DNA from 3 places in the Micromonospora sp. CNZ299 genome. Region 1 is predicted to be linked to each of the others. Evidence: predicted binding sites of a transcription regulator. Region 1 holds the regulator's gene; each other region holds the start of a gene.

Evidence for each region. Region 1 encodes HrcA, which represses chaperone genes, less so after heat shock. Its sites were predicted from a motif close to GGTTNGCACNCTCNNNNNGAGNGTGCNAACC; they were not measured.
Region 2: the regulator HrcA is predicted to act here: its motif matches at 4,082-4,112, upstream of groL (chaperonin GroEL).
Region 3: the regulator HrcA is predicted to act here: its motif matches at 4,801-4,831, upstream of groES (co-chaperone GroES).

What each region holds. Positions count from the first base shown of each region.
Region 1 covers NZ_PEFG01000001.1:7,102,152-7,109,479, reverse strand. The annotation lists gene CLT68_RS32175 (phytanoyl-CoA dioxygenase family protein) at 1-783, opposite strand, end outside; gene CLT68_RS32170 (hypothetical protein) at 1,005-1,865, opposite strand; gene CLT68_RS32165 (enoyl-CoA hydratase-related protein) at 2,060-2,869, opposite strand; gene hemW (radical SAM family heme chaperone HemW) at 2,889-4,112, shown strand; gene CLT68_RS32155 (DUF4870 domain-containing protein) at 4,167-4,763, opposite strand; gene hrcA (heat-inducible transcriptional repressor HrcA) at 4,989-6,011, shown strand; gene dnaJ (molecular chaperone DnaJ) at 6,087-7,232, shown strand; gene CLT68_RS32140 (16S rRNA (uracil(1498)-N(3))-methyltransferase) at 7,234-7,328, shown strand, end outside.
Region 2 covers NZ_PEFG01000001.1:857,013-864,340, forward strand. The annotation lists gene CLT68_RS04120 (S8 family serine peptidase) at 1-877, shown strand, start outside; gene CLT68_RS04125 (GNAT family N-acetyltransferase) at 946-1,881, shown strand; gene CLT68_RS04130 (hypothetical protein) at 1,960-2,208, shown strand; gene groL (chaperonin GroEL) at 2,265-3,887, opposite strand; gene CLT68_RS04140 (hypothetical protein) at 4,160-5,296, opposite strand; gene CLT68_RS04145 (cold-shock protein) at 5,394-5,597, opposite strand; gene CLT68_RS04150 (GNAT family N-acetyltransferase) at 5,936-6,466, shown strand; gene paaN (phenylacetic acid degradation protein PaaN) at 6,632-7,328, opposite strand, start outside.
Region 3 covers NZ_PEFG01000001.1:527,974-535,301, reverse strand. The annotation lists gene CLT68_RS02520 (sugar ABC transporter permease) at 1-822, opposite strand, end outside; gene CLT68_RS02515 (ATP-binding cassette domain-containing protein) at 819-1,637, opposite strand; gene CLT68_RS02510 (substrate-binding domain-containing protein) at 1,754-2,839, opposite strand; gene ybaK (Cys-tRNA(Pro) deacylase) at 3,019-3,498, opposite strand; gene CLT68_RS02500 (THUMP-like domain-containing protein) at 3,509-4,705, opposite strand; gene groES (co-chaperone GroES) at 4,965-5,279, shown strand; gene groL (chaperonin GroEL) at 5,350-6,990, shown strand; gene CLT68_RS02485 (molybdopterin-dependent oxidoreductase) at 7,116-7,328, shown strand, end outside.

The sequences.
Region 1 (7,328 bases):
GCCCTCACCGATCAGCTGGCGCTGCACGGGAGTGCGGTTGCGGTACCACTCGCCGTTCACGTCGGGGTGCAGCTCGTCCAGCGGACGGATCCACCGGTAGGTGTAACCGACGAAGAGCATCTTGCGGGTGACGGTCGACAGGTTCGTCGACCGCGAGTGCCACTGCCGACGGTCGAAGATGAAGGCGTCGCCCGGGTTGGCGGTGATCTCCACCGTGCCCTCCGGGTCGGGGTTCTGCACGGTGAGGTCCGCCGGCCGGGGCAGCGAGTTCTTCAGGTGGCTGCCCGGGATGACCTTGGTGGCGCCGCGGCCGGTCTCGGAGAGGTCCGACAGCACGTACGCGACCTTCAGCGAGAACATCGGCCGGGGCAGGTTCGGGTCCATCGTTTCCGGGTCGGAGTTCTGCCGGTACCCGTCCTGGTGCCAACCCCAGTACGGCTTCTCCGGCTCGGCGGCCGGCGGGGTGACGTCCAGGTGGTTGTGGTGCGTGTAGATGTTCCAGCCGGCCAGCCCCCACATGTACGGGAAGGCGATCGGGTGGGTCAGCAGCTCGCCGAAGAGCTCGTCGCGCTCCAGGAAGCCCAGCAGGTGCAGGGTGCCGTCCTTCTTGGTGGTGCCCTTCGCCTGCTCCTCCGCGTAGACGCGGTCGACCGCCGCCTCCAGCGCCGCCCGGTGGTCCTCCGTCAGGACGTTGCGCAGCAGGAGGAAGCCCTGCTCGTGGAACTCCTTGCGGTCAGTGTCGCTGATCGGTTCGTAACCGGTCCGGTCGCCGTAATCGAACACCGCGTCGTACCCCTCCCCATGAGGTGAAACCTTTTCTGGCACAGGCCGCCGATCGTAACGCGACGGATCTGGGCCCGGGGACGGCGTGTGGGGCTGGTGGGCCACAGGGGGACCCCGTGCAGCGAGAGGACTGCGGAGAGTGATTTGACTGTGATCAATAGAGGTGTTTGCAGAGACTTGTCCGATTGTGCGGTGACTGCCGGTTAAGAGATCCGGGTCGGTCAACCCTCGTTGAACACCTCTGCCACCACCTGGCCGGCGGGGCTCTGCTCGCCGTCCGCCCGGCCCCAGGTGCCGGCCCGGGCGGTCCACTCCAGGTCGCCGAAACGGACGCGCTTCACGCCGTGGTCCTGGGCGTGGGAAACCAGCCAGTGCGCGTACCGCCAGCCGTCGCGCTGGTCGTCCGGCGTCACCGCCAAGCCGGTGGGGTCGGTCGGGTCGGTGCCCTTCAGCCCCCAGTCCAGCACCAGGTTGCGGGTCAGCTGCGTGGCCGCCGCCGCGCCGTGCATCACCGGGGTACGCCCGACGGTGCAGGCGACCGCGCCGGTCGCGTCGCCCATCAGCGCTCGGCTGAGCACCTCGGAGTCGTCGGCCCACTTCTGGTAGGCCTCCGGGAAGGCCGAGCGCTGCACCCGCTGGGCGGCGTCGGTGACGCGCATCTTCTCCCAGCCGCGCACCTTTTTGAGCGCCGCGTAGAACCGGTTGGCCGCGTAGCGCGGGTCCCTGATCTGGGCCGGGGTGCCCCAGCCCTGGCTCGGCCGCTGCTGGAACAGGCCGACCGAGTCCCGGTCGCCGTCAGCGAGGTTGCGCAGCCCGGACTCCTGGTACGCAGTGGCCAGCGCGACCACCACGGCCCGCTCGGACATCCCGCGCTGTGCCCCGATGGCTGCGATGGTCGCCGCGTTGGCCATCTGGTCGGCGTCGAGCGCGACCCGACCGTCGGCCTGCACGGTGCACTTCCGGGCCGCCAGCGGCAACTGGAGGCGGTCACCGACCTGCCGTACGACGAGCCAGATCGCGATCACGGCGACGAGGATGAGCACCACTCCACCCGCCACGGTTGCCCGAGTTCGCACCCACACCCCCAGATCGACAGTCTGACAAGCGTACGTCCCCCACGGGCCTCTCCGGGTCGTCCGCGCGGTTCCAGGCCGGCTCTGCCGACCCGTTCCGATCGCGGCATTCCCGCTCCGGCCGCGCTCTCACCTGCCCGTATGGCCCTGCGGTCCACCCTGCTCCGGCGTCCTAGCCGGCATGATCACCGGCGGCCCCGGTCCTAGCCGGCATGATCACCGGAACCACCGTCCGGAGCAGGCACCCAGGCCGGCGGTCGCTTCTCGCGGAAGGCCATGATCCCTTCGCGCCCCTCGTCGGAGAGGAAATAGCCGGTCGAGATGGCGGACAGCCGGGCCAGGTCACCGCGCAGTTCGGCGGTGCCCGGCTGGCGCAGCAGTTCCTTCGCCCCGGCCAGCGCACCCGGCGCTCCGCGCACCAGCGAGTCGCAGTAGCGCCGAACCGCGTCGTCCAGCCCGTCCGCCGGGACCGAGGCCGTGACCAGGCCGATCTCGGCGGCCCGTCGGCCGTCGAAGGTGTCCCCGGTCAGGTAGAGCTCGGCGGCGGCGCGCGGGTGCAGCCGGGGCAGCACGGTCGCCGAGATCACCGCCGGGATCACCCCGATCCGCACCTCGGTGAACGCGAACGTCGCCTCATCGGCGCAGACCGCCAGATCGGCGGCGGCGATCAGGCCCAGCCCGCCGGCCCGCGCCGGCCCGCCCACCCGGGCCAGCACCGGCTTCGGGCAGTCCCAGATCGCCGCGAGCACGTCACCCAGCATCGCGGCGGGCACGGTGCCGCTGGCGTACGCCGCGGCCGTCTCCTTCAGGTCGGCACCCGAGCAGAAGACCGGGCCGGTGTGGTCGAGCACTATCGCTCGAACCGTCTCGTCGGCGACCGCATCGCCCAACCCCGCCAGCAGCTGGGTCATGAGGCCGGTGGAGAGCGCGTTGCGGTTGTGCGGGCTGTCCAGGGTGAGGGTGGTCACCCCGTGGGCCGTGGCGACCCGCACGAGGACGTCGGGAGAGGTCATGCCGGGCACACTAGTGGCCATGCCCGGCGTCCTTCCAGATGGTGAGACCGTCCCCGTCGACGGATCGCTGCCCGCCACCGCCACCACGGCGGTCGGCGCGCGCGGCTTCGGCGTGTACGTCCACGTGCCGTTCTGCGCCAGCCGCTGCGGCTACTGCGACTTCAACACCTACACCGCGTCCGAGTTGGGCGGCGGTGCGAGCCGCGAGGGGTACGCCGACACCGTCCTGGCCGAGCTGGCGCTCGCCGCCCGGGTGCTGGGCGACAGCCCGCCGCCCCGGGTCGACACCGTCTTCGTGGGCGGTGGAACGCCCACCCTGCTCCCCGCCGACGACCTGGCCCGCATCCTCGACGGCATCGACCGCACCTGGGGGCTGGCCGCCGACGCCGAGGTGACCACCGAGGCCAACCCCGAATCGGTCACCCCGGAATCGTTGAAGCTGCTGCGGGCCGCCGGCTACACCCGGATCTCGCTGGGCATGCAGTCCGCCTCCCCGGGAGTGCTGGCGATCCTGGACCGCAAACACAGCGCCGGCCGGGCCACCGCCGCCGCCCTGGAGGCACGCGACGCCGGGTTCGAGCACGTCAACCTGGACCTGATCTACGGCACCCCGGGTGAGCGCACCGAGGACTTCGCCGCCTCGCTGGAGCAGGTCGTCGCCGCCGGGGTGGACCACGTCAGCGCGTACGCCCTGATCGTCGAGGACGGCACCCGGCTCGCCGCCCGGATGCGGCGCGGCGAACTGGCGTACCCCAGTGACGACGTGGCCGCGGACCGCTACCTGGCCGCGGAGGCCGCGCTCGACGCCGCCGGGCTCTCCTGGTACGAGGTCTCCAACTGGGCGCGCACCGACGACGCCCGCTGCCGGCACAACCTGCTCTACTGGACCGGCGCGGACTGGTGGGGGCTGGGGCCGGGGGCGCACAGCCACGTCGGCGGGGTGCGCTGGTGGAACGTCAAACACCCCACTGCGTACGCCCAGCGGTTGGCGGCGGGCGCGTCACCTGGCCTGGCCCGGGAGGTGCTCACCGGCGACGAGGCGCACATGGAGGACGTGATGCTCCGGCTGCGCCTCGCCAGCGGCCTCCCGTTGGCGGTGCTCGATGCCACCGGCCGGGCGGGCGCCGAGCGGGCCCTGGCCGACGGTCTGCTGGCCGCCGACGAGTACGCGGCCGGCCGGGCGGTGCTCACCCTGCGCGGGCGGCTGCTCGCCGACGCGGTCGTGCGTGACCTGCTGCCCTGAGTGGGCGGGCCGTTCCGGTGGTGCGGGCCGGCCGGGGGAGCGGCCGACCCGGCATCACTTGATGAAGTTCGCGGAGAGCGGGTAGCGGTAGAGCTGCCCCTCGTTGGCCTTGATTCCGGCGATGATGCCGAACACGAGACCGAGGATGACGGCTGCGCCGACCCCGATGAAGCCGATCAGGATGCAGGTCAACACCCAGCCGACCAGGCCGACGATCGACCAGATGAGCTGGAAGTTGAGCGCCGCCACGGCGTGCGCCCGCACCGTCGGGGACTGGCTGCCACGTGCCAGCATCGCCACCAGCGGGGCGATCCAGCCGAGCACACCGCCGCTGACGATCATGCCGACGGCGCCGCCGAAGTGGGCGACCAGCGCCCAGGTCTTGTCCTCGTTGTTGGCGAAGCCGCCAGGGCCGCCGTAGGCGCCGCCGGTCGGGTAGCCGCCACCGGGTGGGGGATAGCCGCCAGGCGGGGGATAGCCACCCGCCGGAGGGTAGCCGCCTGACGGCGGTTGGTCACCGGTGGGCGGCGGATAGCCACCGGGCGGGGGATAGCCGCCCGGGCCGGGTGCCCCGGACAGTGGTGCGGTGGGCGGCTCCGGCGGGTAGTTACCGGGGTCACCCGCGCCGGGAGGGCGAGGAGGTTCAGTCATGGATGCCACCGTAGGGGCACGTGGCAACGCGGCACCAGCGCGACACCGCCCGGCGGTGAGGGTCGATCGGCCCGGCGGGGTGGCGCGGGCCGCACTGACGGACAGCCGTTGATCATCGCGCTGGCGGGCACGCCGACGTAGACTGGCACTCGTTACAGTCGAGTGCCAGGACAGCCCGGCCGGCCGAGGACGCCGGCGGCCGACGTGCGACAGGAGGTGCGGAGGATGGGTCTCGACGACCGGAAACTCGCCGTGCTCCGCGCCATCGTCGAAGACTACGTCTCCACCCAGGAGCCGGTTGGCAGCAAGGCGCTGGTCGAGCGGCACCAGCTCGGGGTCTCCCCGGCCACGGTCCGCAACGACATGGCCGTGCTGGAGGAGGAGGGCTACATCCGGCAGCCGCACACCAGTGCCGGCCGGGTGCCCACCGACCGCGGCTACCGACTCTTCGTCGACAGGTTGTCCCGGGTCAAGCCGCTCAGCCCGGCCGAACGCCGGGCCATCGAGCGCTTCCTGGTCGGCGCGGTCGACCTCGACGACGTGGTGCACCGCACCGTGCGCCTGCTCGCCCAGCTCACCCGGCAGGTCGCCGTCGTGCAGTACCCGAGCCTGGCCCGCTCCTCGGTGCGTCACCTGGAGCTGGTGCCGATCTCCACCACCCGACTGATGGTCGTCATGATCGCGGACACCGGGCGGGTGGAGCAGCGTCTGGTGGAGCTGCCCGGTCCGGTGCCCGCCGACGACGTCACCGACCTGCGCCGACTGGTCAACGAGAAGCTCGCCGGCGCCCGGCTGTCCGACACGCCGCCGCTGGTGCAGGCGCTGGTCGAGGAGTCGTCGCCCAAGCTGCGTCCGGCCATGACCACGCTCGCCACTGTGCTGCTGGAGACCCTGGTCGAGCGGCACGAGGAACGCATCGCCCTGGCCGGCACCGCCAACCTCACCCGGGGTGGCCTGCTCGACTTCCAGGGTTCCCTGCGACCGATCCTCGAGGCGCTGGAGGAGGAGGTCGTCCTGCTCAAGCTCATCGGCGAAACCGAGCCGAGCACGACCCGGGTGCTGATCGGCGACGAGAACGAGTTCGACAACCTGCGGGCCGCCTCCGTGGTCAGCACCGGCTACGGCCCGGGCGCCACGATCGTCGGCGGCCTGGGGGTGCTGGGGCCCACGCGGATGGACTACCCCGGCAACATCGCCACGGTTCGCGCCGTGGCACGCTACGTGGGCGAGTTGCTGGCCCAGAACTGATTGGTCAGGGCCGATGCGGCCGGCTGCGGCCGCCGACCGGCACAACGCGAGACGAACATGAGGACACGGAACGCAGTGGCCAGGGACTACTACGGCATTCTCGGTGTGAGCCGGGAAGCCTCCGATGACGAGATCAAGCGCGCCTACCGCAAGCTGGCGCGCCAGTTCCACCCGGACGTCAATCCGGACCCGGAGGCTCAGGAGAAGTTCAAGGACATCAACGCCGCGTACGAGGTCCTCTCGGACGACCGGAAGCGGCAGATCGTCGACCTGGGTGGCGACCCGCTCGCCCCGGGCGGCGGCGGTGCCGGAGGCCCCGGAGGTCCCGGAGGTGCCGGCCCGTTCGTCGGTTTCCAGGACATCATGGACGCGTTCTTCGGCGGTGCCGCGGGCGGTGCCCGTGGTCCGCGTCCGCGTACCCGGCCGGGCGCCGACGCGATCCTGCGCCTCGAACTGGACCTGCACGAGACGGCGTTCGGCGTCGAGGCCCCGATCACCGTCGACACCGCAGTGCTGTGCACCACCTGCTCCGGCGCCGGCACGGCGGCCGGCACCCACCTGGCGACCTGCGAGGCGTGTGCCGGGCGGGGCGAGGTGCAGTCGGTGCAGCGCACCTTCCTCGGCCAGGTGGTCTCCGCCCGGCCGTGCACCGTGTGCCAGGGCTACGGCACGACCATCCCGCACCCCTGCCCCACCTGCGCCGGCGACGGCCGGGTGCGCACCCGCCGCTCGCTGACCGTCAAGATCCCGGCCGGCGTCGAGGACGGCATGCGGATCCGGCTCGCCCAGCAGGGTGAGGTCGGCCCGGGTGGCGGCACCGCCGGCGACCTCTACGTGGAGATCCACGAGCGGCCGCACGACGTCTACTCCCGCAAGGGCGACGACCTGCACTGCCGCGTCACCGTGCCGATGACCGCGGCGGCACTGGGCACCCGGCTCACCATCAAGACCCTGGACAGCGAGGAGACGGTCGACGTCAAGGCCGGCACCCAGCCGGCCAGCACGCTGCGGCTGCGCGCCCGGGGCGTACCCCACCTGCGCGGCACCGGCCGAGGCGACCTCTACGTGCACCTGGACGTGCGGACGCCGACCAAGCTCGACCCCGACCAGGAAAAGATGCTGCGCGACTTCGCCAAGACCCGCGGTGAGGAGGTCGCCGAGTTGTCCAAGCAGGGCGGCTTCTTCTCCCGGATGCGCGACGCGTTCAACGGGCACGCCTGAGGTGTCCGCGCCGCTGTTCCTGGTCGAGGCGCTGCCCACCGGCGACGCGCTGACCCTGGACGGCCCCGAGGGGCACCACGCCGCCACAGTGCAGCG
Region 2 (7,328 bases), 6.2 Mb from region 1:
GGTGGGCAGCTCGGATTCGGGGGTGGACGGCGGCCATCCGGCGCTGCGCGCCGGGTTCCGGGGCGGAGACGATTCCTGGTACGACCCGTGGGACGACACCCGCAGCCCGACCGACCAGGGTGGGCACGGCACCCACACGGTGGGCAGTGCGGTGGGGCGCGACGGCATCGGGGTGGCGCCTGACGCGCAGTGGGTGGGCTGCGTCAACCTGGACCGCAACCTCGGCAGCCCTGCGCACTACCTGGACTGCCTCCAGTTCATGCTGGCGCCCTTCCCGACCGGCGGCGACCCGTTGACCGACGGCCGTCCGGAGCGCGCCCCGCAGGTGCTCACCAACTCCTGGGGTTGCCCGCCCATCGAGGGTTGCGATCCCGGCGTACTGCGGCCGGCCACCGCCGCGCTGGACGCCGCCGGGATCTTCGTGGTCGCCGCCGCCGGCAACACCGGGCCGTGGTGCGCGTCGATCGACGACCCACCGGCGCCGTACGTGGACGTGCTGACCGTGGGTGCGGTGGACGCGCAGCGCCGGGTCGCCGAGTTCTCCTCGCGCGGGCCGGTGCCGGGTGCGAGCAAGCCGGACGTGCTGGCACCGGGTGTGGGTGTGGTGTCGGCCATGCCGGGCGGCACGTACGCCGCGCTGGACGGCACGTCGATGGCGACCCCGCAGGTGGCCGGGGTGGTCGCGCTGATGTGGTCGGCGAACCCGGCGCTGGTCGGCGACGTGGCCCGGACCCGGCAGATCCTGCGGGACACCGCCACGGCGGCGACGCCCACCTACCGCTCCGACAACCCGTCCGACACCTGTGGTGCCCCGTCGAACGTCACGGGTGCCGGTGAGGTGGACGCGTACGCCGCCGTGCGCGCCGCCCAGCAATAGGCAGGTTTCCTTCCGGATCCGACGGGCGGGAGCGCGGGCCGCCACACGGTGTTCTAGGGTCGGCGACCATGGACGCCGAGATCACCGTCACCGAGCTGACCCGCGACCTGGCCGACACCGTGGTGCGGCTCTGCGAGCAGGCTCTCGACCTGCCCGAGGACGCCACCGAGGCCGCCGCCATCGTGGACGTGCTCTGGCCCCGGGCCGCCGCCGACCGGCCGGTGGCCGTGCTGGGGGCGTACCGGGGTGCGGACCTGGTCGGGGTGCTGTTCTGCTCGGTGTCGTCGGCCGAGCCGGGCATCGGGCACGTCGACCTGGTCGCGGTCCGTGCGGATCAGCGCCGCCAGGGCGTCGGCCGGGCGCTGCTGCGGCGGGCCGAGCAGGTGCTGGCCGAGCGCGGAGCGACCGAGGTGCTGCTGGCCGGGAACCCGCCGTACTACGCGTGGCCGGGCATCGACGTCCGCTACACGCCGGCGGTCTGCGCCGCCCTCGCGCTCGGCTACCAGCAGGACCGGACCGCCTGGAACATGACCGCCGACCTGTCGTACGACGGGTCACCGGCACTGCGGTCCACCGAGGCGGCGGAGCGGCGGCTGGCCGATCAGGGCGTCACGGTGCGCCGGGCGGAGCCGGCGGATCTCCCGGCGTTGACCGCGTTCGCCCGGTCCACCTTCGGCGGCACGTGGGACGGCGAGTTGGCCGGGTCGGTGGGTCGTGACGGCGCCGGCTGCCACCTGGCGGAGCGGGGCGGCGAGGTGCTCGGCTTCGCCGCGTACGGGTCATCCCGGCAGAGCTGGTTCGGGCCGATGGGCACCGCGCCGGCGGCCGAGGGGTCGGGCATCGGTGGTGTACTGCTGCGGCGCTGCCTGCGCGACCAGCAGGCGGCGGGGCTGACCCGGGCGGAGATCGGCTGGGTGGGGCCCGTGCCGTTCTACTCGGGCAGCGCGGGTGCCCGGATCGAGCGGGTCTTCTTCCTGTACCGGCGGACCCTGCCGGTGGCATAACCAGGGCAAAGGGGACATTGATCCATTCGCCCACGTCGGTCATCGACGCCCCCTACCGTTTCGGTAGAGGAGGCAGCCATGACCACGGATGACGACCAGACCGAGGACGGCCCGCCGATCACCTGGAAACCGGTCGGCGAACTCCCCGGCCAACTGCCGTTCGACCGGCTCGACTACGGCGACGCCGAGCAACTGGCCGAGATGACCACCGACGACGGGTCGGCGGTCGTCGAGGAGTCACGGGAGATGGTGGACGAGCCGATCAAACTGCTTCCGCCGTACGACCGGGCACAGAAGCGGCGCAACCAGCGCCCACTGCCGACCTGACGACGAACGGGGCGGACCGCATCAGCGGCCCGCCCCGTTCCGTGTCGGAACTGGACTCAGAAGTCCATGTCCCCGCCACCCGGGCCAGCCGGGGCAGCCGGGGTCTTCTCCGGCTTGTCCGCGACAACGGCCTCGGTGGTGAGGAACAGCGCCGCGATGGAAGCGGCGTTCTGCAGCGCCGAGCGCGTCACCTTGGCCGGGTCGATGATGCCCGCGGCCAGCAGGTCGACGTACTCGCCGTTGGCGGCGTTGAGGCCGTGACCCGCTTCGAGGTTACGGACCTTCTCCACCACGACGCCGCCCTCAAGGCCGGCGTTGACGGCGATCTGCCGCAGCGGGGCGTCCAGCGCGACCTTGACGATGTTCGCACCGGTCGCCTCGTCGCCGACCAGGTCGAGCTTGTCGAAGGCGGTCTTGCCGGCCTGGACCAGCGCGACGCCACCACCCGGGACGATGCCCTCCTCGACGGCGGCCTTCGCGTTGCGAACGGCGTCCTCGATGCGGTGCTTGCGCTCCTTGAGCTCGACCTCGGTGGCCGCGCCGACCTTGATGACCGCAACGCCGCCGGCCAGCTTGGCCAGCCGCTCCTGCAGCTTCTCGCGGTCGTAGTCCGAGTCGCTCTTGTCGATCTCGGCCCGGATCTGGTTGACCCGGCCCTGGATCTGCTCGGCGTCACCGGCACCGTCGACGATGGTGGTCTCGTCCTTGGTCACCACGACCTTGCGGGCGCGGCCCAGCATGTCGAGGCTGGCGGCGTCGAGCTTGAGGCCGACCTCCTCGCTGATGACCTGGCCACCGGCGAGGATGGCGATGTCGGTCAGCATGGCCTTGCGGCGGTCACCGAAGCCCGGCGCCTTGACGGCGACCGACTTGAAGGTGCCACGGACCTTGTTGACCACCAGGGTGGCGAGGGCCTCGCCCTCCAGGTCCTCGGCGATGATCAGCAGCGGCTTGCCCGACTGCATGACCTTCTCCAGGATCGGGAGCAGGTCCTTCACCGACGAGATCTTGCTGTTGGCGATCAGGATGTACGGGTCGTCGAAGACGGCCTCCATACGCTCCGGGTCGGTCATGAAGTAGGCCGAAATGTAGCCCTTGTCGAAGCGCATACCCTCGGTGAGCTCCAGCTCCAGCCCGAAGGTGTTGCTCTCCTCGACGGTGATGACGCCTTCCTTGCCGACCTTGTCCATCGCCTCGGCGATGATCTCGCCGACGGTGCTGTCGCCAGCGGAGATGGAGGCGGTGGAGGCGATCTGCTCCTTGGTCTCGACGTCCTTGGCGAGCTTGGACAGCTCCTCCGAGACGCTCGCGACCGCGGCCTCGATGCCCCGCTTCAGGGCCATCGGGTTGGCGCCAGCGGCCACGTTGCGCAGGCCCTCGCGAACCAGGGCCTGGGCCAGGACGGTCGCCGTCGTCGTGCCGTCACCGGCAACGTCGTCGGTCTTCTTGGCGACCTCCTTGACCAGCTCAGCGCCGATCTTCTCGTACGGGTCCTCGAGCTCGATCTCCTTGGCGATGCTCACACCATCGTTGGTGATGGTGGGGGCACCCCACTTCTTCTCGAGCACGACGTTGCGGCCCTTCGGGCCGAGGGTCACCTTTACGGCGTCGGCGAGCTGGTTCATGCCCCGCTCGAGGCCGCGGCGAGCCTCTTCGTCGAAAGCGATCATCTTGGCCATACGGCGTTGTCCTCCTGGACACTCACGGGCCACCCGAGATGTGTGCCCCGGATGGGCCGCCTGGTGTGCGCACCTAGGGACGTCGCCACCTGGCGACGACGACGTCCTTCGGCCGGGCCGGATAGCCCGCGACGACCGGCCATGTGCTGCCCCGGTGTCTCCACACCGGCACAACCTGGCCCCACCGTCCCGACCGTTGGCACTCACGGTATGCGAGTGCCAATGACTTGTTTAGCACTCTCCCCTGCCGAGTGCAAGCACGATGGGGCCGCTCAGCCGAGTTCCGCGGCCAGTCCGGGAGTGTTCACCGGCGCCTCATGAGCGCGCTGCTCGGCGTACGTGACCAGCAGACCGATCATCTGGGCGAGGTGGGCCGGCAGGGCCAGCACCGCGGTGATCCCGATCACCACCACCGCCCCGACCGCGCTGCCCGGGGATGCGAAGGGATCCGTACCGAACGCCGAGGTGCCGACGCCTTCCAGGGCGCCGGGGATCACGGTGCCGACGATCACCGCCAGGGCGACCAGGGCCACCCGACCGAGCAGCAGGCCGAGCCGGTCGTGGAACATCCGGAACGACCGGCCGATCGGGTTGTGGCGTTCGAAGAGGTAGACCGGGCCGGCCATGCTCAGCGCGAACGCCAGGTAGATGCCCGGCAGGACGCAGAAGCAGACACCGATGCCGACGAGCAGGCTGACCAGCAGGGTCCACCCCCACAGCCCGAGTGCCCGACGGATGCCGTAGCGCAGCGCGGAATCCAGGCTGCCCGGCTGCCCGGCCGCCTGCTGGGTGATCACCCAACTGCCGGCGGCCCACCCGACGGCCTGCAACAGCCCGACCAGCACGCTGCCGCCGATCAGCACGACCAGGAGGCCAACCAGCTCGGCGGCGAAGTTGTCCGGCAGTGCGGCGGTCGTGCTCGTCCCGGCCTCGGCGGCCCAGTTCGCCGACGGGTCCAGCCCGAGCGAGATCACCGAGAGCACCGCCGCGGGCAGCACCTGGGTGAGCAGCATGATGGGCACCAGTTGCCGCCAGCCTCGGCGCAGCGCTCCCCCGCACCGGCTGAACCAGCCGGCGAGGCCGGCACCAGGTGGAGTGACGAGGGGGTCGTTCGGGTCGTACCCGTAACCCGGCGGGTACCAGTTGACCGGCGGCCCCGGATGCCACGGCTGCGGACCGTAGGGCCCCGCTCCAGGCGGGTAGCCCCCGGTGGGCGGGAACACCCACCCCTGTGGCGGTTGACCGGCCGGGCCCCAGGCACCCTGCGCAGGATCCCAACCAGCCGGCGGGACACCCGGCACGGAGCCAGGCGGCTGACCGGCCGGGCCCCAGGCACCCTGCGTCGGGTCGGACGGGCCTGGCTCACCCGGCCCGTAGGGGGGCGTGGACGAGGGTGGCTGGTCGGTCATGAACGCTCCTCAGCATCGGCTGGAACGGTTCACGATCTTCCCGGCTGCGCGCCCGTGCCGCCAGCCCCCAAGGCGGTGGCCGACCGGTGCGGAACGGTCAGGCGATGACGCGTACGTGCTCCGCCTGGGGGCCCTTCTGGCCCTGGGCGATCTCGAACTCGACCCGCTGGCCGTCGTCCAACGCCTTGTAGCCGTCCATCTCGATCGCGGAGAAGTGAACGAACACGTCCTGACCGCCGTCGACGGCGATGAAGCCGTAGCCCTTTTCGGCGTTGAACCACTTGACGCTGCCCTGTGCCACGGTGCCACTTCCCTCACTCTGCGCGGTGCTGCCTGACCCGGCGCACGGAGCGGCCGGGCGCCCTCGGACCACCACCCCGGCAATCGATGACCGCCATTGAAGCAGGTGACCGAAATCGCACGCTACACGAGGACTGACAGCCGTGCACGACCACAAATCGGGCATGGTCCTGATCGCTTCCACACCAGCTCCGGCCGCACCGGTCGACCCGACGCGGCGATCCGACGGATTCATCGACGTGAGTGCCAGTGGGGAGGGAGACGAGGCTGCGCCGCGAGCCGGTGAAGATCGGGCCCGACCCGAAAAATGCCGTTCACGCCCTGTGATAGGCATGCGGCATGACCACCGATACGGGCTCGACCTCCGTTCGTCGGGCGGAGATCCGCCGGGGCCGGCCGGAGGACGCCGCCCGGATGCGGGCGCTGCGCCTGGAGATGCTCGCCGACGCACCGTTGGCCTTCCTGGAGACCCTGGCGGACGCGGCGGCCCGACCGCACAACGAGTACGCCGCACGGGTCGCGTACACCTCGGCCGGCCCGAACAACGCGCAGTTCGTCGCGGACCCGGGTGGCCGGCTGGTCGGGCATGCCGGTGGCACGGTCACCCCGGACGAGCCCGGGCTGACCGTGATCTACGCCGTGTACGTCACGCCGACCTGGCGGGGCAGCGGCCTTCTCGGCGACCTGATCGACGGGGTGGCCGACTGGTCCCGGGCGTGCGGCCGACCGGAGCTGCTGCTGGAGGTCGTGGTCGGCAACGACCGCGCCTACCGGGCGTACCAGCGGCTGGGCTTCAAGGACACCGGCGTGCGAGTCCCCCACCCCAAAATCCCAGCCCTGAACGAGCTACAGATGCGCCGACCCGCCTGAGAGAGAACTGATCCCAAGGCAGAGCCACTGAGATGCCCTAAAAAGCCGGCAGCGACGCCACCGCCGTGCCCACAAAGGGTTTCCGGGGCAGCCCGACCCGCGCAGGGATCAAGCCTGACCGCCCGGAGCGGGTCGGGCTGCCCCGGAAACCCCCACCGCAACCACCTACACGTGACGCCGAGACTGAACGATCCGGAACCGGTTGGCCACATAAGCCCCATCGGTCAACGCCGAGTTGGCCGCCGCGTTGGCCCCGCTGCCGTGGAAGTCGGAGAACGCCGCCGACTGGTTCACGAAGACCCCGCCGGTGAGGTTGCAGGACAGGTGCACCCCGACCTCGACCGCGACCGCCTCGGTGGCGTCCAGCACCGCCTCGTCGGTGGAGTAGACCCCGGCGGTGAGCGCGCCCTTCTCGCCGACCGTCCGGCGCAGCAGCTCCAGGCTCTGCGCGGTGGAGTCGGTGGCGATGGCGAACGAGATCGGCCCGAACCACTCCCGGCCGTACGTCTCCGCGTCGTCCGCCGCCAGCTTCACGATCGTCGGGGTACGCACCACCGCGTCGGCGTACGCCGGGTGCGCCACGGCCCGCGACTCCAGCACCGGCTCGCCGACCTTGGTCACCTCGGCCAGCCGTTCCAGCACTCCGTCGTTGACGATGGCGCCGGTCAGCTCCACGCCTCGCGCCGGATCGGCGGTGAGCTTGCCGACCGCTGCGGCGATCCCGCCGGCCACCTCGTCGAAGCTCTTGTGCCCCTGCTCGGTCTCGATGCCGCCGGCCGGGATGAGGATGTTCTGCGAGGTGGTGCACATCTGGCCGCTGTAGAGGGTCAGCGTGAAACCGAGGTTGCGGCACATGCCGGCG
Region 3 (7,328 bases), 6.6 Mb from region 1:
GATGACCAGCAGCACCACGATGATCGGCACCACGATCGGCACACCCTTGAGTGAGCTGATCAGGACGTTGCGGCTGCGCTCCAGGTTGAGCACGTACACAGCGGTGCCGAGGATGACGGCGAGCCCGCCGATCCGCAGCGCCACCACGGCGATCGGGTCGGTGATCAGACCACGGGCCGCCCGGTTGCGGTGGCGCAGCAGTTGCACCGCCGCGTAGCCGAGGACCGCGAGGGCGGTCAGTGCCCAGCCGAGGGTGGGGGCGAGGTTGCGGTTGGCGATGGCGACGAGCACCTCGTCGCGGACGGAGATGTTGGTGCCCTCCTTGACGAGCAGCAACACGACGCCCTGGAAGGCGAGGAAACCGGCGAGGGTGACCACGAAGGACGGGATGCCGATCTTCGCGACGAGCATGCCGAGCGCGGTTCCGATGACCACACCCGTGGCGACCGCGGCGAGCACGGCGACCCACCAGGGGTAGCCGAGCACGGTGACCACATTGGCCAGCACCGCCGCGCAGACGCCGCTGGCGAAGCCGGCGGACAGGTCGATCTCGCCGAGCAGCAGCACGAAGACCAGGCCCATCGCGATCAGCGTGACCGCCGCACCCTGGGTGAAGAGGTTGGCGAAGTTGCCGGCCGACAGGAATGAGGACGGCCGCATGATCGCGAAGACGGTGCAGAGCACGATCAGGCCGAGCACGGCTGGCAGCGCGCCGACGTCGCCACCGCGTACCCGACTCAGGTAGTTGCGGACATGACCTCCGACGGTCGGCGCCGGTGTGACGGCCGCCGGGCCGTCCTTGCGCACGGCGGTGGTGGTCATCGGAGGCCTCCTGAGGTCGAGTCGGCCGGCTGCGCGCCGTCGCCGTTGCTGCCCGGGTCGGTGGCGAGGCCGAGCCCGCCCGAGCGCCCGGCGGTGATCAGCTCGACCACCTGGGCGTGGGTGATGTCGGTGGTCTTCACCTGGGCGACCATCTGGCCGAGGTAGAGCGCGGCGATCCGGTCGGAGACGGCGAAGACGTCGTTCATGTTGTGCGAGATGAGCACCACGGCCAGGCCGTTGTCGGCGAGTCGGCGGACCAGTTCGAGCACCTGCGCGGTCTGTGCCACGCCGAGGGCCGCGGTGGGCTCGTCCAGGATGACCAGTTTGCTGTTCCACAGCACCGCCTTGGCGATGGCCACGGTCTGGCGCTGGCCGCCGGAGAGGCTGGACACGTGCTGACGCAGCGAGGTGACGGTGCGGATGGAGAGCCCTGCCAGCGTCTCGGCGGCGAGCTGTTCCATGGTCGGCTCGTCCAGGACGATGCCGCTGCGCCTCTCCCGACCCAGGAACATGTTCTGCACGATGTCCAGGTTGTCGCAGAGCGCGAGGTCCTGGTAGACGACCTCGATGCCGAGTGCGGCGGCGTCGCGGGGGCTGCTGATGTGTACCGGTTCACCGTTGAACAGGAACTCGCCAGCGTCGGTGGGGTGGATGCCGCTGATGCACTTCACCAGGGTCGACTTGCCGGCGCCGTTGTCGCCGACCAGTGCGGTCACTTCGCCCGGGTGGACGGTCAGGGCGACGTCGCGGAGCACCTGGACAGGACCGAAGCTCTTGTCGATCCCGCGGAGTTCCAGCAAGGGGGTCGCGGACACGGGGGGTCTCCTTCTCAAGGGAGGGTAGGGGCCCGTCCGGCGGGCGCCGCCCGGCACGGGAGGGGTGCTCCCGTGCCGGGCGGCGATGGTCGTCCCGGCGGGTGATGCGGCGTCGGTCAGCTGATGCCGGCGTCCGCGCAGAGCTTGGCGTACGCCCCGGTGCAGACCTCTTCCTTGGTCACGTAGCCGTCGGCGATGACGTCCTTGACGTTGTCCTTGTAGATGGCCTTCGGGGTGAGCAGCACCGAGGGGACGTCCCGGTCACCGTCCTTCACGGTCTGGCCGGTGTCCTTCTTCTCACCCTTGGCGAGCGCGATGGCCAGGTCGGAGGCGGCCTTGGCCTCTTCCCGGACCGCCTTGTAGACGGTCATGCACTGGTCACCGGCGAGGATGTTCTGCAGGCCCTCGGTGCTGGCGTCCTGCCCGGTCACCGGCACCTTGCCGTTGAGCTTGTTCTTCTTGAGGATCGAGATGGCGGCGTTGCCGAGACCGTCGTTGGCGGCCAGCACACCGTCGATCTTGCCGTTGGCCTTGGTGAGCTGCTGCTCGAAGATCGTCGCGGCCTGGGCGTTGTCCCACGCCGGCACCGCGTCCTCAGGCCCCTTGACGTACTCGTTGGCGTCGAACTTCGGCTTGAGCACCGAGTCGTAGCCGGCCTTGAACAGGGTGGCGTTGTTGTCGGTGGGGGAGCCGTTCAGGTACGCCACGACCGGGTTCTTGGCGCCCTTCTCGGTCAGGCACTTCGACAGGCCCTCGCCCTGGAGCTTGCCGACGGTCTCGTTGTCGAAGCTGACGTAGTACTGGGCCGAGCCGCCGAGGGTGAGCCGGTCGTAGTCGATGGTGGCGACGCCCTGCGACTTGGCCTTGTCCAGCACTGCCTTGCCGGTGCCGGAGTCCAGGTTGACGATCATCAGGGCGGTCACGCCGCCGGTGATCATCTGGTCGGCGATGGTCTGGAAGGCGGTCTTGTCGTTCTGGGCGTTCTGGATGTCGTACTGGACGCCTGCGGCCTTGAACGCCTCCTCCAGGAACCGGCGGTCCGCCGTTTCCCAGCGGGCCGAGGACTTGCTGTCCGGGAGGATCACGCCGATCTTGGGGGTCTTGGCGGAGGCGGCGTTGTCGCCGGAGTCGTCGCCACAGGCGGTCAAGCCGCCGGTCGTGAGCAGGCCCACGGCGGCGATGGTGAGGATCCCCTTACGCATGTGCAGGGTCCTTTCGGAGGTGGGGGAGGTGTTGTTTTGTTGTGTCCGGCAACGTATTTCGCGTCACACCGGCTCCACAAGACCGCGCAGGTGCACAGTTTGTTGGGAGCGATAACAATTCAGCAACGCGACTGTTACTCCGCGGGTATCCCACGTGGCAGTCGACGTAACGAAGGCCGTCAGTGGGTCTGCAACGGCGCGGTGCGGGCGTCGGTCAGCGCCACCAGATCCGCCGCAGCCAGTTCGAGTTGCAGACCACGTCGACCAGCCGAGACGTAGATCGTCGGGAATGCCAGCGCGGAGTCGTCCAGCACTGTGAGCAGTCGCTTGCGCTGCCCGAGCGGGCTGATCCCACCGCGTACGTAGCCGGTTGCCCGCTCGGCGACCGCCCGGTCGGCCAGCGCCGCCCGCTTGCCACCGACGGCCGCGGCGAGCGCCTTCAGATCCAGCTCGCCGGTGACCGGAACGACCGCCACGGTCAGTGCGCCGTCGACCTCGGTCACCAGCGACTTGAAAACGCGCTCCGGTGGCACGCCGAGCGCCACCGCCACCAACGCGCCGTAGTTCGGGGCGTCCGGTGCCACCCGGTACGGATGGGTGCGGTGCGCCACCCCACGCTTGACCACCAGTGCCGTCGCCGGAGTGCCCTGTCCTGCCACACCGGCGACGCTAGTCGACCGGCCTACCGATCAGCACTGTCGGTGCGCCGGCGACCCGGGTGAGCACCAGGCTCGCCGCGTCGCCGCCGGCCAGCCGCAGGTCCCGTCGAAGCTGCTCCGGGGTGAGCGCGGAACCCCGCTTGAGGATCTCCACCCGGCCCACCCGACGATCCCGCAGCAGCGCCCGCAGGCGCTTGAGCGAGAACGGCAGCACGTCGGTGATCTCCAGGCAGCGTGCGTACGGGGTGCGGATCGGCTGGTCGGCGTAGAGGTAGGCGATGCTCGGGTCGCCCAGGGTGGCGTCCAGTTCGGTGGCCAGTTCGGCCACGAGGTGCGCGCGCACCACCGCCGGGTCCGGGTCGTACAGGTAGCGACGCGGCGGCCCGACCGGCGCCTCGTGGGCACCCGAGCCGCTGAGCTGGTGGCGGCGTGTCTCGACGCCCCGCTGGCGGTAGAGGGTGGCGCGGCGGGGCACCTCCGCCAGGTCACCACACCAGAGCGCGGCCTCGACCAGGTCGCCATCGACGCCGACCCACTCGGCCTCCGCGCCGGCCGGGATGAGCGCGTGGTCCAGGCCCGGCGCCACCTTCACCACGGTGCGTGGCACCCGCTCGGCCAGCCCGGTCACGAAGTCCCACGGTGGCGAGTAGGCGCGCGGGTCGAAGATCCGTCGCCCGGTGCCGGTGGTGCGGCGGGCCGGGTCGCAGAAGACCCCGTCGACCCGGGAGACGTCGAACGCTGTGGCATCGCCGCACTCGACAGTGAACAGGTCGGCCAGCCCGGCCGCGTCGGCGTTGGCGGCTGCCATCGCGGCGGTCACCGGGTCGGCCTCCACCCCGTACACCCGGATGCCGGCGCGGGCGGCGGCCAGCGCGTCGGCGCCGAGGCCGCATCCGAGGTCGGCCAGGGTGCGCACGCCGGCCGCGTGGAGCCGGGCGGCCCGCCGGTCGGCGACCACCCGGCGGGTGGCCTGCTCCAGCCCCGGGCGGGTGAGGAACATCCCAGCGGCTGCCGGGCCGAACTTGCCGACCGCCCGGTGGCGCAGCTCAGCCTGGGTGAGCGCGGTCGCGGCCAGCGTCGGCGGCACCCCGGCCGCGCGCAGGGCCGACGCCGCAGCCAGTGGATCACCGCCGGCCAGCCCGGCCGCCGCCGTGAGCGCGGCCGATCCCTCGGGGGTACGCAGCGCCGCCAGCTGATCGAGATCCACCCGGTCATTGTCCGGGTAGACCGGGAAATCCGGGCTGGCGGGGCGCGACTCGCTGGCACTCTCCTTGACGGAGTGCTAGCCACGGAATAACCTGCGATTAGCACTCTCACCCTGAGGGTGCCAGCTTCCGGGTCTCGCGACCCGGGGGCGCACGCCAGGCGGACCGGCACCCGCGACGACGGCCCCGCCCGGTGGCATGAGGCAGATTGACGCTGGTCGGCCCCGCCGGCCAGCAACGAAACCAGTACCCCAGGAGGGTATGCCCGTGACTACCGCGACCAAGGTTGCGATCAAGCCGCTCGAGGACCGCATCGTGGTCCAGGCGAACGAGGCTGAGACCACCACGGCGTCGGGCATCGTGATCCCCGACACCGCCAAGGAGAAGCCGCAGGAGGGCACTGTCCTCGCTGTCGGCCCGGGCCGCGTCGACGACAACGGCAACCGGGTTCCGGTTGACGTGCAGGTCGGCGACACCGTCCTCTACTCGAAGTACGGCGGCACCGAGGTCAAGTACGCCGGCGAGGAGTACCTGGTGCTCTCCGCCCGCGACGTCCTCGCGGTCATCGAGAAGTAAGCAACCGATCAGTGCCACTGCCCCGGTCCGGCTCGCCGGGCCGGGGCAATGGCGCTTCGAAGGGACATAAATGGCGAAGATCCTGAGCTTCTCGGACGACGCCCGGCACCTGCTGGAGCACGGTGTCAACGCCCTCGCGGACGCGGTCAAGGTCACCCTCGGCCCGCGCGGGCGCAACGTCGTCCTGGACAAGAAATTCGGTGCGCCGACGATCACCAACGATGGTGTGACCATCGCCAAGGAGATCGAGCTCACCAACCCGTACGAGAACCTTGGCGCGCAGCTGGTCAAGGAGGTGGCGACCAAGACCAACGACGTCGCCGGCGACGGGACCACCACCGCGACGGTGCTGGCCCAGGCGATGGTTCGCGAGGGTCTGCGCAACGTGACCGCCGGGACCAACCCGGCCGGCCTCAAGCGGGGCATCGACTCGGCGGCCGCCAAGGTCTCCGAGGCGCTGCTCGGCCGTGCCGCCGAAGTCACCAGCAAGGAGTCGATCGCGAACGTGGCGACGATCTCCGCGCAGGACGCCACGATCGGCGACCTGATCGCCGAGGCGATGGAGCGGGTCGGTCGCGACGGTGTCATCACCGTCGAGGAAGGCTCCATGCTCACCACCGAGCTGGAAGTGACCGAGGGTCTCCAGTTCGACAAGGGCTTCATCTCGCCGAACTTCGTCACCGACCTGGAGAGCCAGGAGTCCGTCCTTGAGGACGCGTACATCCTGGTCACCACCCAGAAGATCTCGGCGATCGAAGAGCTGCTGCCGCTGCTGGAGAAGGTCCTGCAGAACAGCAAGCCCCTGCTGATCATCGCCGAGGACGTGGACGGCCAGGCGCTCTCCACCCTGGTGGTCAACTCGCTGCGCAAGACCCTCAAGGTCTGCGCGGTCAAGGCCCCGGGCTTCGGTGACCGGCGCAAGGCGATGCTCCAGGACATCGCGATCTCCACGGGCGCCGAACTGGTCGCCCCGGAGCTGGGCTACAAGATCGACCAGGTCGGCCTGGAGGTGCTCGGCACCGCTCGGCGCGTCGTGGTCGACAAGGAGAACACCACGATCGTCGACGGCGGTGGCCAGAAGGCCGACGTCGCCGACCGGGTCTCCCAGATCCGCAAGGAGATCGAGGCCTCCGACTCCGACTGGGACCGGGAGAAGCTGGCCGAGCGGCTGGCGAAGCTCTCCGGTGGCATCGCCGTCATCAAGGCTGGCGCGGCCACCGAGGTCGAGATGAAGGAGCGCAAGCACCGCATCGAGGACGCCATCGCGGCGACCAAGGCTGCGGTCGAGGAGGGCACTGTGCCCGGCGGCGGCGCCGCCCTGGTGCAGATCCGCTCGGTCCTCGACGACGACCTGGGCTTCACCGGTGACGAGAAGGTCGGTGTCTCGGTCGTGCGCAAGGCGCTCGTCGAGCCGCTGCGCTGGATCGCCCAGAACGCCGGTCACGACGGCTACGTCGTGACGCAGAAGGTCGCCGACCTGGAGTGGGGCAACGGCCTCGACGCCGCCAAGGGCGAGTACGTCGACCTCGTCAAGGCCGGCATCATCGACCCGGTGAAGGTGACCCGCAACGCGGTCACCAACGCCGCCTCGATCGCCGGTCTGCTGCTCACCACGGAGAGCCTCGTGGTCGAGAAGCCGGAGCAGGCGGAGCAGTCCGCCGGCGGCGGCCACGGCCACGGTCACGGCCACCAGCACGGCCCGGGCTTCTGACCCGGTAGCGACACCCGTTCCGGGGCACACCGTCGCACGACGGTGTGTCCCGGAACGTCTTATGGGTCTGTTACCGACGCTGTCGTTGTTGGCGAGTGGACCGGATGATCGCGCACACTGGGCCGATGAGCACCACGTCGCGGCGCTACGCCGCGCTGGCCGGGATCACCGCCGCCGCCGTCGCGATCGGAATCGCCGAACCGGTGGCGGTCCTGACCGGCCCCCGGTCGGCACCGCTGGTCGCGGTCGGCGGGGTGGTCGTCGACGCCGTCCCCGAGTCGCTGAAGCAACTCGCCATCGACCTCTTCGGCACCGCCGACAAGATCGCGCTGCTGGTC